Regions from separate parts of the Paenibacillus kyungheensis genome, predicted to be linked through region 1. Evidence: predicted binding sites of a transcription regulator. Region 1 holds the regulator's gene; the other holds the start of a gene.
The links. Region 1 encodes CtsR, which represses protease genes until heat stress. Its sites were predicted from a motif close to ATGGTCAATAAAGGTCAAACA; they were not measured.

Region 1 (7,945 bases):
CCTGTTTTGGCACGCAATACATTTTCCAAGCCATCCCGAAAAGCAGTGCCAGGTGCAACCATCTTCAACAAATTATTCATCTTCTCAAGCTGACCGAGTTCTTTCATCATCTTGTCCCCCTAATCTAACGCAGCCTTTAATGCTTCTGCTACCGTATTAACTCCAATTAATTGAATACCTTTAGGATGCTTCCATCCTTTCAGACTTTTTTCTGGTAAAATCACTCGTTTAAATCCTAATTTTGCTGCTTCTTTCACACGCTGCTCTGCGCGAGATACTCCGCGAACTTCTCCAGTCAATCCAATTTCTCCAAAGATCACATCATCTGGTTTGGTTGGAGCATCTTTGAAGCTTGAAGCTAAGCTTACAGCAATTGCTAAATCTACCGCAGGTTCATCTAGTTTAACCCCACCGGCTACGTTTAGATAAGCATCTTGATTTTGTAAAAACATCCCCATTCGTTTTTCCAATACAGCAATAATGAGACTCAAGCGATTATGATCTACACCTGTACCCATCCGCCGTGGAGAAGGAAAATGAGTCGCAGCGACAAGAGCTTGTAATTCAACAAGCATAGGACGTGTGCCTTCCATGCTAGCTACAACTGTTGAACCTGCTACTCCTATCGAACGTTCTGATATAAATAATTCTGACGGATTAGAGACTTCGATCAATCCATCTTCATGCATTTCAAAAATACCCATTTCATTTGTTGAGCCAAAGCGGTTTTTGACAGCTCGTAATATACGGTACGTATGATGACGTTCCCCTTCAAAATAAAGAACACAGTCTACCATATGCTCCAACATTCTTGGGCCGGCAATAGCACCTTCTTTGGTAACATGTCCAACAAGTACTGTAGCGACACCACGAATCTTGGCTACTCTCATAAAGCGTGATGTACATTCCCGTACTTGCGATACACTACCAGGAGCACTTGTGACTTCTGGTTGATAAACAGTCTGTATCGAATCAATCACTAGAAAATGAGGATCTAATTGATCAATCGCTTCCTCGATTAAATCCATATTACTTTCACACAGTACAAATAACTGATCAGATAATGCTCCAAGTCGCTCTGCACGTAACTTGGTCTGTCTTACAGATTCTTCTCCTGATACGTAAAGAACACGTAGTCCTGCTTGTGTTAGTGCATGTGAAGTTTGTAATAACAACGTAGACTTACCAATACCAGGATCTCCACCTACTAATACTAGCGAACCTGGCACTACACCACCACCTAAGACGCGGTTAAGCTCTCCGATACCGGTCTGAATACGCGGTTCTTTCCCGCTTTCAATTTCAGTAATCGCTTGTGGTTTCTGCTTGGTTTGAAATAAAGAAGAATTCATTCCTTGCGTTTTTACGTTGCTTTCTTTTTCTTCCACCATACTATTCCAAGACTGACACCCCGGGCATTTACCATACCATTTTGGAGATTCATATCCACATTCTGTACAAAAAAACTTGGTTTTGACTTTAGCCATGGATAACTCCCTCTATATTGATGTCAACTTATTATAAGCTTAACATTCTATACGTTTTATCGTAAAACAATATTGTAAACTTTACATCTTTGCGCTACATCTTCTCTATTATAACATCAAAAAGGTTGATCCCGGAGCAATTTCTGCTCTTAAGGACCAACCTTTTATTAGACGTAAATTAGATGAAATAAGTTACACTCAGTTAGATGATTTTGCTTCATCTGATTCTGTAGTATCGATAGAAACGTTCTCTACAGGCTCTTCTGTTTTAGCTACTTTCTCTACAGTCAAAGCACCATCTTTTTCATCGATAATCAGTGTATCACCTTTAACAATACCACCAGTTAGCAATTCTTCAGACAATTTGTCTTCAATATGCTTTTGAATAGCACGACGTAGTGGACGTGCACCATAAGCAGGATCGAATCCTTCTTTAGCCAAGAATGCTTTAGCTGTGTCTGTCAAAGTGAAATCTACAGCATATTCACGTAGACGTTTGCGAAGTTCTTCAGACATCAATGTTACGATCTCAGCAATATGTTTTTGTTCCAATGAGTGGAATACAATCGTATCATCAATCCGGTTCAAGAACTCAGGACGGAAACTACGTTTCAACTCATCTGTTACTTTGCCCTTCATGTTGTTGTAATCTGCTCCTGAATCAACAGCAGCGGTGAATCCAAGTGTAGAATTACGACGAATCGCATCTGCACCAACATTAGAAGTCAAAATAATCAACGTATTACGGAAATCGACAACGCGTCCTTTAGAATCAGTAAGACGTCCATCTTCTAGTACTTGTAGCAAAATGTTAAATACTTCTGGGTGAGCTTTTTCAATCTCATCCAATAACACTACAGAATACGGTTTGCGACGTACTTTCTCTGTCAATTGACCGCCTTCTTCATATCCTACATATCCTGGAGGAGCTCCTACTAGACGTGAAGTAGAATGTTTCTCCATGTACTCGGACATATCAATACGGATAATTGCATTTTCATCGCCAAACATAGATTCTGCCAAAGCACGAGCCAATTCTGTTTTACCAACCCCTGTAGGACCTAAGAAGATAAAGGAACCCATAGGACGTTTAGGATCTTTCAATCCAGCACGAGCACGACGAATCGCACGGCTGACAGCAATAACAGCTTCATCTTGACCGATTACGCGTTGATGCAATAGATCTTCCATATTCAACAGACGATCTGTTTCTTCTTCTTTCAATTTCGTTACCGGAATTCCTGTCCAGCTAGCTACGATATCAGCAATATCTTCTGGAGTAACTTCGGAATCAGTACGACCTTGTTTTTCTTTCCACTGATTTTTCGTTGTATCTAATTCTTCACGAATTTTTTGTTCTGTATCGCGCAAAGCTGCTGCTTTTTCAAATTCTTGACTTTGTACAGCTGCATCTTTCTCTTTACGGATATCTTCCAAACGGCTTTCCAATTGTTTAAGATTTGGCGGAATCGTATAAGAGTTCAATCTTACTTTAGATCCTGCTTCATCGATCAAATCAATTGCTTTATCCGGTAAGAAACGATCTGTAATATAACGGTCAGACAATTTAACAGCTTGTTCGATAGCTGCATCTGTAATTTTTACACGGTGATGGGCTTCATAACGATCACGCAATCCCATTAAGATCTGAACAGCTTCTTCTGGAGAAGGTTGATCTACAGTAATGGGTTGGAAACGACGCTCCAATGCTGCATCTTTTTCGATATATTTACGGTACTCATCAAGTGTTGTTGCACCGATACATTGTAGTTCACCACGAGCCAATGCAGGTTTCAAAATATTAGAAGCATCAATAGCCCCTTCAGCTCCACCAGCACCGATCAACGTATGCAACTCATCAATAAACAGTACAATGTTACCTGCTTGACGAATCTCATCCATAATTTTTTTCAAACGATCTTCAAACTCACCACGATATTTAGTTCCAGCTACTACAGAACCCATATCTAGTGTCATAACGCGTTTGTCACGCAATGTTTCAGGAATTTCATTGTTGATGATTTTTTGTGCTAATCCTTCAGCAATTGCTGTTTTACCAACCCCTGGTTCACCGATTAACACTGGATTGTTTTTGGTACGACGGCTTAGAACTTGAATCACACGCTCAATTTCTTTACTACGTCCAATAACAGGGTCCAAGTTACTATCTTTAGCAATAGCAGTCAAATCGCGTGCTAGGCTATCTAGCGTAGGCGTACTTACATTTGCTGGTGTACCATGATGACTGGATACTGCCTCATTGCTACCAAGCAATTGCAATACTTGTTGACGTGCTTTGTTTAAGCTAATACCTAGATTATTTAGAACACGAGCTGCTACTCCTTCACCTTCACGAATCAATCCCAATAAAATGTGTTCTGTACCTACATAGGTATGACCCAATTTACGAGCTTCATCCATAGAAAGTTCGATGACTTTTTTAGCACGTGGTGTATAAGCAATATTGGTAGGTTGTTCTTGACCTCTACCGATAAGAGATTCAACTTCATCTTGAATTTTTTCAAGTCCAAGACCTAGACCGATAAGTGCTTTGGCTGCAATGCCTTCACCTTCACGAATCAAACCAAGCAAAATATGCTCTGTACCAATATTATTGTGACCCAAACGAACTGCCTCTTCTTGTGCCAACGCAAGAACCTTTTGCGCACGTTCCGTAAATCTACCAAACATCATATCTAAAGCACCTCCACGGTTTAGTCTTGTACGTTTACTTTACTTAATGTATTACGGATCAATTGCGCGCGGTACATATCGCTTTCTCCTGACCCCATTTTAACACCGAATGTTTTCTGAAGAAAACCCGGTTGTGTCATTATCGTTAATTCGTTCATTTGTGTAACCGAAGCTTTGTCGATCAGACCCAGATCTACGCCTAGACGCACATCTGAAATGCGTTGAAATGCTTCTTTGGAATCCATCATTGTTGCATAAGACAGTATTCCATACGAACGCATAATGCGATCTGTAACACGTAACTTCGATTCACTGAGTAGACGACTGCGAGCATGATGTTCATACTCAATCATTTGCAACACAACACTATGCAAGTTATCAATGATCTCTTCTTCTGATAGACCTAATGTAATCTGGTTAGAAATTTGAAAAATATTTCCGATCGCTTCACTACCTTCTCCATATAACCCACGTACAGCGAGCCCTACTTGAGATACAGCAGATAATACACGACCTACCTGATTCATAATAGCTAATGCAGGTAAATGTAGCATAACAGACACTCTAAGCCCTGTACCTACATTTGTTGGACAACTGGTAAGATAACCTCTACGATCATCAAAAGCAAAGTCCACTACATCTTCAAAAGCATCATCGATCTGAGTCGCACGTTCCCATGCTTCTTGCAATTGAAAGCCTGGATACAAACATTGAATACGCAAATGATCTTCTTCATTGACCATAATACTAACAGATTCATCATCTGTTAGCAGAACAGCTCCACTTTTGGAGTCATTCAACAAATTCGGACTGATCAAATGTTTTTCCATCAAGACTTGTCGATCTACATCTTCTAATTCATCCAAAAGCAATGGCTCAAACGGTCCGAGAGCTTGAAGTGCTTCATTACTAAGCACTTCTGTTAGCTGGTTCCGTGTCTCTTGCGCCTGCTCCATATTTGCCAGAATCGGGAAAGGGTGATGTATCAGATTACGGGCTATACGCACCCTACTACTGATAACAACATCCGAATATTCTCCGCCCTTTTGCATCCAATCGCTCAAAGGTTTTTCTGTAAAACGGAGATTCGGCATAAGTTATTCCTCCTTATGACTCCTGTGAAATTTGTTTTTCTAGCTCGCGTATTTCATCTCTTAAATGTGCCGCTTCTTCAAATTCCTCATCAGCAATACGCTGTTTCAACTCTTGCTTCAAGTCAGTCATTTGACGTTTGATTTTTACTTTGATCCCGCCTCGTTTAGGAAGCTTACCGGCATGAGCAGTACTACCATGCACTCTTTTAAAAAGAGGATCTAATTGATTATCAAACGTTTTGTAACAAGAGCTACACCCAAATCGTCCTAATTTACGAAATTGAGTATATGTCATACCACATTCTTCACAATGGACATCTTCACTGCATTGACCGGCGAGTTGCCCTTTACTGCTTGAATCAAAATCCATCAACCCTGACAGTAGACTGTGAATCGAAAAGCCTCCTGAAGTTCCTGGAATCAATTCACCTTTTTCACGGGCACAAGTTTCACAGATATGAAACTCATTTTTTTCACCATTTACAATCTTTGTAAAATGAAGAGTTGCCGGTCTTACCTGACATTCTTGACAAATCATCATGTATTGCCCCTTTCTCCCGAATGATTAGGGACGAAGCAATGCAATCAACATCGCCTTCATCATTCTTGCACGGATCTCATCCCTGTAGGGAAGCTTGATCGAAATAACATCTCTACATACTGCTGCACGCATCAGTTCCGCTTCACGATTAGAAATCACTCTAGCTTCTAGCAACTGGTATAGTAAACCTTCAGCAGCTGTCTGACTCATATGCTGTCCAATACTTTCATGAATATGAGTATGAAGGATAGCTTGAGCAGGCAATTCAAGACGCCGTATACGAATATAGCCACCGCCACCACGTTTACTTTCAACCAGATATCCTTTTTCCAATGTAAAACGTGTACTAATTACATAATTGATCTGCGAAGGTACACAAGAGAATTGATCAGCTAAATCGTTACGCTGTATTTCTACTGCTCCTTCTCCACTATCTTGCAGCATTCGTTTTAGATATTGTTCGATAATGTCGGAGATATTACGCATTGTATATTCCTCCATCATGTTTTAAAACATTTACTTATTCTAAATTTGACCCATTTATCATAAGTTCAAAATAGCAGATAAATATCACTTAACCATAAACCTAATCGTAAGAAACCAAAGAAGACAGCATTTGATGATACAACAATAGATTCATGAATAATCTGATCATTATAATCAAAAGTTCATAAATCTTATTTACCATCAAATCATCAGGCATATTCACGTCATCTAATAACTGTATTCATCCTTACTTTGACTATGCGCTGACTTTGACTTTCTTTGACTTTAAATTAATTATAACATATTTTCAGAATTTGCCAAGGGGTTACAGCAAAATATAATACAGAAAATCATATTTTTTAGAATTTAGTTTTTCACAATTGAATTAAATATTAATAATCTGATGATATATCGTTTTTATAATATATAGTTCTTGCTATCGTTTACTATTCTTAATATCGTTCTGGAAGTATTTGGCTTAATATCATTCTTGTAGTATTTAAGTTTCATAAAGACTGGCCCCTGATAATATTTCCCTAATATCTAATTTTGATAAAAACTAGACCTTGACACTTTTTTTAACTATATGTTACAATACAACAAATTCAATATATTGAAACGGCCATCGAAAGGAATCCAACCTGGAGGCGTTTTCGCCAAGAGATAGCATAAGCGAATAGTCACTGCTTGCTATTTCCTAAGTTAAACGGTTTTCGCCCGTTATCGCGAAACCTAAGAGGATCAGATACACTATCTGTATTTGATCAAGTTGGGTGGCACCGCGAGCAAAAAGCTCCTCGTCCCAAGTGATGAGGAGCTTTTTTGTGCATTTTACCTTTATATTAGGAAAAAAGGAGCGGTTATTTTATGTTAGATATCCAGTATATTAAAAATCATGCTACAGCCTTACAAGAGGTCGCAGATCAAAAGAAAATAAGTATATCTATTGCAGAACTTCTTGAAAAAGCTCAACTTAAAAATCAGTACTTGCAACAAATCGAACAACTCCGTCAACAACGAAACCAATTAACACAGACAATCAGTAGCCATATGCAAAATAAATCGGTATTGTCTACCGACACTGTCCACCAGCTTAAAGATCAGGTGAAACAAATCAATCTACAACTTCAGCAATTGGAACAAACCAGTCAATCTGTTCAACTACAGTATGCTCGATTGATGGAATTAGTCCCTAACTATGTTTCTCCAGATACTCCGATCGGTCAATCAGACGCAGATAATATCGTTATTCGTACATGGGGAACACCACAACAGTTTGCATTTCCTTTTAAAGATCATATCGAACTAGGCGAAATCCATCAGATGATAGATATTACAAGAGGAGTCAAAACAGCAGGAAGCCGCAATTACTATTTAACAGGGGCAGGTGCTCTATTACACAGAGCGGTTCAACAACTTGCTTTAGATACACTACTAGCCAAAGGATATACTCCTATGGAAGTACCTACATTGGTGAGAGGCTCTGCATTAAGTAATACAGCTTTTTTCCCTTTGGGCATTGAGCAGACATTTAAAATAGAGAACGAAGATAAATGGTTAACAGGAACTTCTGAAGTCGCTCTTGTATCTTATTATCAAGATGAGATCATTGATCTGTCTCAAGGTGCTATTCGTTTAGCAGC
Region 2 (7,945 bases), 970 kb from region 1:
AACGGTTTTGAACATCTTCCAGTTCCCTGCAATAATTGGTGTTCTCACTGCGATATCACTCCTTCTGTTTGCATAACTACAGTGTTCTGATCAAAGCCACACTGAAGTGCTTTGTACAATCCAAAGCACTCAAATCTATATACATTTTAAACTTATTTATCGTTCAATGCCACAACGCCTGGAAGAGCTTTACCTTCCATAAACTCTAGGGAAGCACCGCCACCTGTAGAGATATGGTCCATTTTATCAGCCAAGCCGAATTTCTCTGCTGCTGCTGCGGAATCACCGCCACCAATGATAGTGTAAGCTTCAGTTGTTGCACATGCTTCTGCTACTGCTTTTGTACCACCAGAGAAAGGTGCGATTTCAAATACGCCCATTGGTCCGTTCCATACAACCAATTTGGAGTTTTTGATTACATCAGCATAAATTTCACGAGTTTTAGGACCGATGTCTACGCCTTCCCAAGCTGCTGGGATTTTATCAATCGTTACGATATCTGTGTTAGCATCTGCGCTGAAATCGTCAGAAACAACGATATCTACTGGAAGATACAATTTTTTACCTAATTTTTTTGCTTTTTCCATGAATCCAAGTACAACATCCAATTTGCTTTCGTCTAGAAGAGATTGTCCTACTTCATGACCTTGAGCTTTGAAGAATGTGTAAGTCAATCCACCACCAATAATGATGTTGTCTGCAAGTGTGATTAGGTTATCGATAACATCGATTTTGTCTTTTACTTTAGATCCACCTACGATTGCTGTGAAAGGACGTTCTGGGCTAGTCAATGCTTTACCCAATACATCTAATTCTTTCTCCATCAAAAGACCAGATACTGCTGGCAAGTGGTGTGCAATACCTTCTGTTGAAGCATGCGCACGGTGAGCTGCACCAAATGCATCATTTACGAATAGATCAGCCAATTCTGCAAAAGATTTAGCTAAGTCTGCATCGTTTTTCTCTTCACCAGGGTAGAAACGTACGTTTTCAAGAACCAAAACGTCGCCCTCTTTTAATTCAGCGATTTTTGCTTTTACTGCATCGCCAATAGCTTCGTCAGCTTTAGCAACCGGTTGACCTAGCAATTCAGATAGACGCTCTGCTTGTGGAGTTAAGCGTAGTGATTCAACCACTTCACCTTTAGGACGACCCATATGACTTGCAAGTACAACTTTTGCACCTTTTTCAACTAGATATTGAATTGTTGGTAAAGTTTCACGGATACGTTTGTCATCTGTAATTTTACCGTCTTCCATAGGTACGTTGAAATCTACACGTACAAATACCACTTTACCTTTTACTTCTACATCACGAACACTTTTCTTATTCATTATATTGTTCCTCCATGCCCTGAATTTTGATTAACGAGCAATTTAAAACAGATATTCATTTAGAAAAAGCGGAAACACAAGAAACCTGTTTCCGCTTTATGGAATTAATATTTATTTCAGTTCACGTAAGATTCTTACGCTTTGTTAGCGAAGTACTCAAGAGTACGAACCAATTGTGCAGTGTAAGACATTTCGTTATCGTACCAAGCTACAGTTTTAACCAATTGGTGGTCACCAACAGTTAGAACACGAGTTTGAGTAGCATCGAATAGAGAACCGAAAGTCATACCTTTGATATCAGAAGATACGATTTCGTCTTCAGTGTAACCATAAGTTTCAGCATCAGAAGCAGCTTTCATAGCAGCGTTAACTTCATCAACAGTAACTTTTTTCTCCAAAATAGTTACCAATTCAGTAAGGGAACCAGTTGCTACAGGAACACGTTGTGCTGCACCATCCAATTTACCTTTCAATTCAGGGATAACCAAACCGATTGCTTTAGCAGCACCAGTTGTGTTAGGAATGATGTTTTCAGCAGCTGCACGAGCACGACGGAAGTCACCTTTAGCATGTGGAGCATCCAAAGTGTTTTGGTCGCCAGTGTAAGCGTGAATTGTAGTCATCAAGCCTTCTACTACTCCGAATTGATCTTGCAATGTTTTAGCCATAGGAGCAAGACAGTTCGTTGTGCAAGAAGCACCAGAGATTACAGTTTCAGTACCATCAAGAATTTCATGGTTTACGTTATAAACGATTGTTTTCATTTCGCCTGTAGCTGGAGCAGAGATAACAACTTTTTTAGCACCAGCTGTTAAATGTTTCTCAGCTGCTTCTTTAGTTGTGAAGAATCCAGTACATTCAAGAACGATATCCACACCAAGATCTCCCCAAGGAAGTTCTTCTGGGTTACGGTTAGCTAGAACTTTTACTTCTTTTCCGTTTACTTTGAAGAATCCGTCATGAACTTCAACTTCGCCGTCAAATTTACCTTGAGTTGTATCATATTTCAACAAGTGAGCCAACATTTTAGCGTCAGTCAAATCGTTAATTGCTACTACTTCAATACCTGCTACATTTTGAATACGACGGAAAGCCAAGCGTCCAATACGTCCGAAACCATTAATACCAACTTTAACCATGAGTTAATTCCTCCTAGAGATAGTGTATTTAATTTATTTCAAGACATACCTTATAAAAGGCATGTCAAGACAACATTATAGAGTAAATCTTGTGTGCCGACTGCTAGACGTTCGAAAATGAAGCAAAAGGACTAGTCTAGTTCTTTCACAATTTCTCTAGCAGCGGCTTCGTCAATGACCAGAATATCTTCCTGACCGAATTTGAGTACAGCATGAATCGATTTGGCTTTGCTACGACCTCCAGCAATACCGATAACCACTTCCGCTTTGGAAATATCATCGAGCTGAAGTCCCATCGTTAACATCTGGTGCACCGTCTCACCCTGTTCATTAAAATAATGACCGAATGATTCAGCAACAGCTCCAGCGGCATGAATTTCTTCCGCTGCCTCGGGTTCAAGTCTACGGCGACGCACCATCTCCATCGCATCTCCAATTCCATGCATGATGATACGTGCTTTACGAATCAGACCGACAATTTCGCGGATATTCTGATCCTGATAAAGCAATTCATAAGCATCTTCACGCAATAAATCTGGAATATGCAACAATCGATATTGTGCGCCTACACGCTTTGCCATAGTGGAAGCAATCGAATTCGCCTGAAATTCCATACTCTCTCCAAGTCCGCCTCTTGCCGGTACGAACCAGGCATTCTTGAGAGGTGCCGGTATGGATGGACTGAGTTGCTCAGCGACTTCAGCTAATGTAAAGCCTCCTGTAACAGCAACGACATCGTCCTCACGGATGACACTGAGCAGCGCTTTGGCTCCTGCTCGTCCAAGCTCTTGCTTAGCCATAATAGATATGTCACTATCACCAGGAACGACAATTACTTGTCTCAACTTATAGAAAGTGCGAATACGTTCTTCCAGATTCGATAATCCAAGCAGTTCCTGAATAATAGGTTCCAGCTCATCAAGCAATTGCTTGCCTGCTTCACTAACCTTCATTCCCGTACTTTCAATCTCAAGTAACCCTTGCGATTTGAGAAGATCGGTCTCTGCACGTAAGACGCGTTCAGTCATATTAAGCGATGTGGCGAGTGATCTTCTTCCAACCAGCCCTACCATCATAACCTGATGCAGAATCGTATATCTTTTTTTGAGTACTTCGGTGAGATCGGGCAGAAGCTGCTTTTGTATTTCTAATATTTTCCGCATGCATTCCACTCCTGCAACTTATCTCGCTCAGTGTTCATTATATCCGCGATTCTTAATGGACTCAAAATGTCCCGGCATAACTTTTTAAGTCCCACGTCTATCTTAACCAATTTTTCATGCAGAAGCAAGTTTTTAACACAACTATTCTGTGAGAGGTTGATGTTATCGTTTTTATCCGTGATTTCCTCCCAAGCCAACTTGCTTTTTATAGGTAGATATCCTATAATCAATCGTACTGCTGTTTTGATGTGCGCCCGTGGTCCAATGGATATGACGTAGGCCTCCGAAGCCTGAGATCCAAGTTCGATTCTTGGCGGGCGCGCCATTTATATTTTTTATTTCATTATCTTTTTTACATAAGTAATCGGTATGATCGAATGCCTTTTGATATGTTCTATCATATCTAAGAACTATTTGCGCAACATTAAGTGATTGACTTATAAATGCAGAACACCCTTTAACCAGCCTATGCTGGTTATTTTTATACCCAAATTTGGGTTGCCCTCTTCTTCATTAACCGATTTTACTGATGTTCCTACACTTTTGGTCAGGATAGTTTGACTTTCTTTGACTTTTGATTCGAATTATCCTATAATGTGGTAAGAACAATGAGTATCTTCTAATACAATATTTGATCTATAATTAATCTATTATGATGTACAACTTTGAAGGAGGGTTTCTAGTGAGTTATATTCCAATGGTCGTTGAACAAAGCAGTCGTGGAGAACGTGCCTATGACATTTACTCTCGTCTGTTAAAAGACCGCATTATTTTTCTAGGTTCTGAAGTTAATGATGTTGTAGCTAACGCGATTATTGCACAAATGCTGTTTCTGGAAGCCGAAGACCCGGAGAAAGACATCCACCTATATGTTAACAGTCCAGGCGGTTCGATCACTGCGGGGATGGCTATTTACGATACAATGCAATTTATCAAAGCTGATGTATCTACTATCTGTGTAGGTATGGCTGCAAGTATGGGTGCATTCTTGCTTAACGCTGGTGCTAAAGGTAAACGTTTTGCTTTGCCTAACAGCGAAATCATGATTCACCAACCACTTGGTGGCGCACAAGGACAAGCAACAGATATCGAAATCCGTGCTCGTCGTATTCTTAAAATGCGCGACAAATTGAACAAAATTCTAGCTGATCGCACAGGTCAACCGTTGGAACGTATTGAAAAAGATACAGACCGCGATTACTTTATGACTGCTGCTGAAGCACAAGAATATGGCATAGTTGATAAAGTGATTGAAAATACACCTCCACAAGGGGTATAATTTTACTCCAGCATGCTGGAACAACACGCGAAAAAGCCTCCGGGATATAAACCGGAGGCTTTTTTGTATTCTTTTTTATAATAGTCAGTCTAATAACTGCTACATTTACTTCATAATATTGCAATTACTCTATCATCCGATCACTTATATTATCAAAATTAAGCTTTGTACGCATCCAATGGATTTACACCTGTAGGCAACAATTTTTTAAAAGTAAATGAGAACTCTGGTGTACCTGCTGCATATGGTGCAATTTCGTATTGTTGGAAATAGATTGTTAGTCCACTATCTGTTAAATAATATCCTTGATTAGCAGCAATTCCTTTAAAACTATCTGCAAAGTAAAGATCTTCTTTTTTGATTTCAGCATTAATGACTTTGTCGATGTCTTTACGATAATTGCTATTGGATTTGAGTAGATCACTCAATTGAATTTGCTTGCCGTCTTTCAACGAGAATGTCATTCCCGTTAGCGTAGCCCCGCCGTGTGCACCGCCGAGAAATTCATAGTCGTTTACTAACACACTTAATACACCGTTACGATTATAAGTTACTTTATAACCACTATCTATTTCATATGTCATAGCTGAATCTTTAGGAGGAGCCCCTAATTCTTTAGCTTGTTTTTGTGTTTGTTCCAAATAAGTTTGCGCATGAGCTTTGAAAGCTTTATTAATAGCTACTTCAGCTTCTGAATTGTCCAAACCAGATATGACTGGATATTTAATATTGATCTCTGTATAGCTGTTCGTTTTGGTCGGTTTTAGAGTAGCTGTTGTTAGTTCAATATTATTCATGCCTTCTTTTGTTATATTTACAGTACGTGTAGCACCATTCCATACCGCACGATATCCGAATTGATCTGTAACTGCTTTGATAGCTACATAAGAAGTACCATTGACTATTTTAGCATCATAACTATCTCCAACCGTACTACCATTTAAGGTAACAAATACACCGTCATTTACATCTACTCCTAGAGCAAATGATGCTTTATTTTTGTCTTTGGTCACGGTAACTGTTTTCTCTTTAGCATTGTACGTTACTGTAGCCCCGATTGCTTTGGCTGTGTCTTTTAAAGGAAGTAGCGAACTACCATTTGGACTCACAATCCCTGTTGTAGCGATCGCTTTTCCTTCTACTTGTACATGAATAGCTGATTTAGCAGTAGACGATGTTGCAGCAGCCGCTTGTACTGTATAAGAAGTTCCTGGTAGAACAGCTACCGTTCCTACAGTAGCCATCGTTGTTGCTAACAGAAACGCAGAGATTTTTTTCAAATGTGCTTTAGATGTATTGTTTTGATTCGTGTTCATTCATTATCTCTCCTTTAACATTATGTATCATGTTATATTTGGTTTAACCTTCTTTATTATATCCTTAACATTTATCAAGAGATTTACAAATCACTCAATATCAATTTACAACATAGTCACGATTGCCCTACTAAAAATGATGAAACTGTAAAACATTTTTAGGTTTTTCTGCTGAATATCAAAAAAACGTTTATCTTGCTCATGTAGATATTGAACAAGATAAACGTTTCTAATTTGAGGACTGCTCTGCTTTAGTAAACTTCTACTATACTGAAACGATACGTGGATTTGCACGTATAATTAGTTACAATTCTGATTATTTTGCTCTAATCAGATTCATTCACGCTTCAATCTGTTAATTCATAGCATACTGCACGTTAAGTGTAGCATTCAATTCAATCGTACCTGGCTCAATATTTGTACCGGCAGCATCAGGAGTATCCAGCGCTTTAGCACTTTGTTTTTCCATATATACAACAGGTGGTGCACTTACACCTGGATCACTTACGGACAACAAGCTTCCAAGTGAAAGGTTTGCTGCTTTTGCAATCGATTGAGCTCTTACTTTTGCATTAGACATTGCTTTGGCAATAACTTGCTCTTGATAGGTATCTTCATTTTCGATCCCAAAGCTAACAGAACCGATATTGTTAGCTCCTGATTTAGCAGCAGCATCCAACAATGAACCTAATTTGTCCAAATCACGATAAGTCACTTGCAAACTATGATATGCCGTATAACCTGTAACTTTTTGCGGGTCTTTACCGTTATAATCATAGTTGGGTTGTACATAGAATTGAACACTCTCAATATCCGCGTTTGGAATTTTCCATTCTCCTTTGAGCAAAGTATTCAATTTTGCCATTTTCTCAGCATTTGCTGATTGGGCTTTGGCAGCAGTCGCTGAAGTTGTCTGTACTCCGATCGTTAGATATGAGATGTCTGGTTTGACTGTTAACTTACCTGTACCACTCACATTAATCACACCTGGTGCTGTTGTAACTGCCGTTTCCGCTGCATAAGTTGTATGACTAGGCAGTGCTACAAACGCACTCATACCAGTTAGTAATGTACCTGCGAGCATCAATGAAGCTAGGGATTTACTTGTTCTTTTCATTTTATTCACTCCTTAATTGGTTGTACCTACTAAACGATAAGGAGCAAATAAAAGTTGCATCATTGATTATTTGAGCGATTATGGAGAGAGGAGTTGTTTTTCAAACTCGGCCGAAAAATAGAGAGAGATCAGACAAGAGAGTATGTATTTCACACAACAAGTTGAGCATTGTTCAAGTTCATCGTGACAAGTTAGATTATTTTTTTTATAATCTCATATAATCCCACCATTATGGACTTTAGCGCTATAATGAGTACACGAGATCGGGAATAATAGAATGAGGGGAGAGTCACCATGTCAAAAAACAAATATCTATGGAGTTCCATTTTGCTTATGATGAGTATTCTAATTTTTAATACAACAGCCGTTCAAGCTGCCACTCCAGCCAAGCCGCGTGAAGTGAAGTTAGAATGGAATGGAACACGCCTTCCGCAAAATGGTCTTTTGATCGGTGGTAATACGATGATTCCAGTCGTTATGCTACGTGACTCTATAGGAATGACGTTACGCTATGAATCTGGCGTCAAAACATATACATTATTGCAAAATGATGATCAGCTTGATATGATCATGAGCAATTCTGGCGTAACAATGCGT

Region 2: a site for CtsR is predicted at 4,191-4,211, ahead of clpP (ATP-dependent Clp endopeptidase proteolytic subunit ClpP). Genes of this name have one in related genera too.

Annotation. Positions count from the first base shown of each region.
Region 1 is NZ_CP117416.1:4,449,159-4,457,103, forward strand. Features, by position in the region: gene disA (DNA integrity scanning diadenylate cyclase DisA) at 1-107, opposite strand, end outside; gene radA (DNA repair protein RadA) at 120-1,487, opposite strand; gene clpC (ATP-dependent protease ATP-binding subunit ClpC) at 1,686-4,181, opposite strand; gene PQ456_RS19380 (protein arginine kinase) at 4,202-5,275, opposite strand; gene PQ456_RS19385 (protein-arginine kinase activator protein McsA) at 5,289-5,813, opposite strand; gene PQ456_RS19390 (CtsR family transcriptional regulator) at 5,841-6,302, opposite strand; gene serS (serine--tRNA ligase) at 7,170-7,945, shown strand, end outside.
Region 2 is NZ_CP117416.1:158,191-166,135, reverse strand. Features, by position in the region: gene tpiA (triose-phosphate isomerase) at 1-48, opposite strand, end outside; gene PQ456_RS00755 (phosphoglycerate kinase) at 153-1,334, opposite strand; gene gap (type I glyceraldehyde-3-phosphate dehydrogenase) at 1,469-2,473, opposite strand; gene PQ456_RS00745 (sugar-binding transcriptional regulator) at 2,605-3,636, opposite strand; tRNA gene PQ456_RS00740 (tRNA-Arg) at 3,887-3,961, shown strand; gene clpP (ATP-dependent Clp endopeptidase proteolytic subunit ClpP) at 4,319-4,915, shown strand; gene PQ456_RS00730 (PdaC/SigV domain-containing protein) at 5,074-6,231, opposite strand; gene PQ456_RS00725 (SIMPL domain-containing protein) at 6,587-7,348, opposite strand; gene PQ456_RS00720 (stalk domain-containing protein) at 7,643-7,945, shown strand, end outside.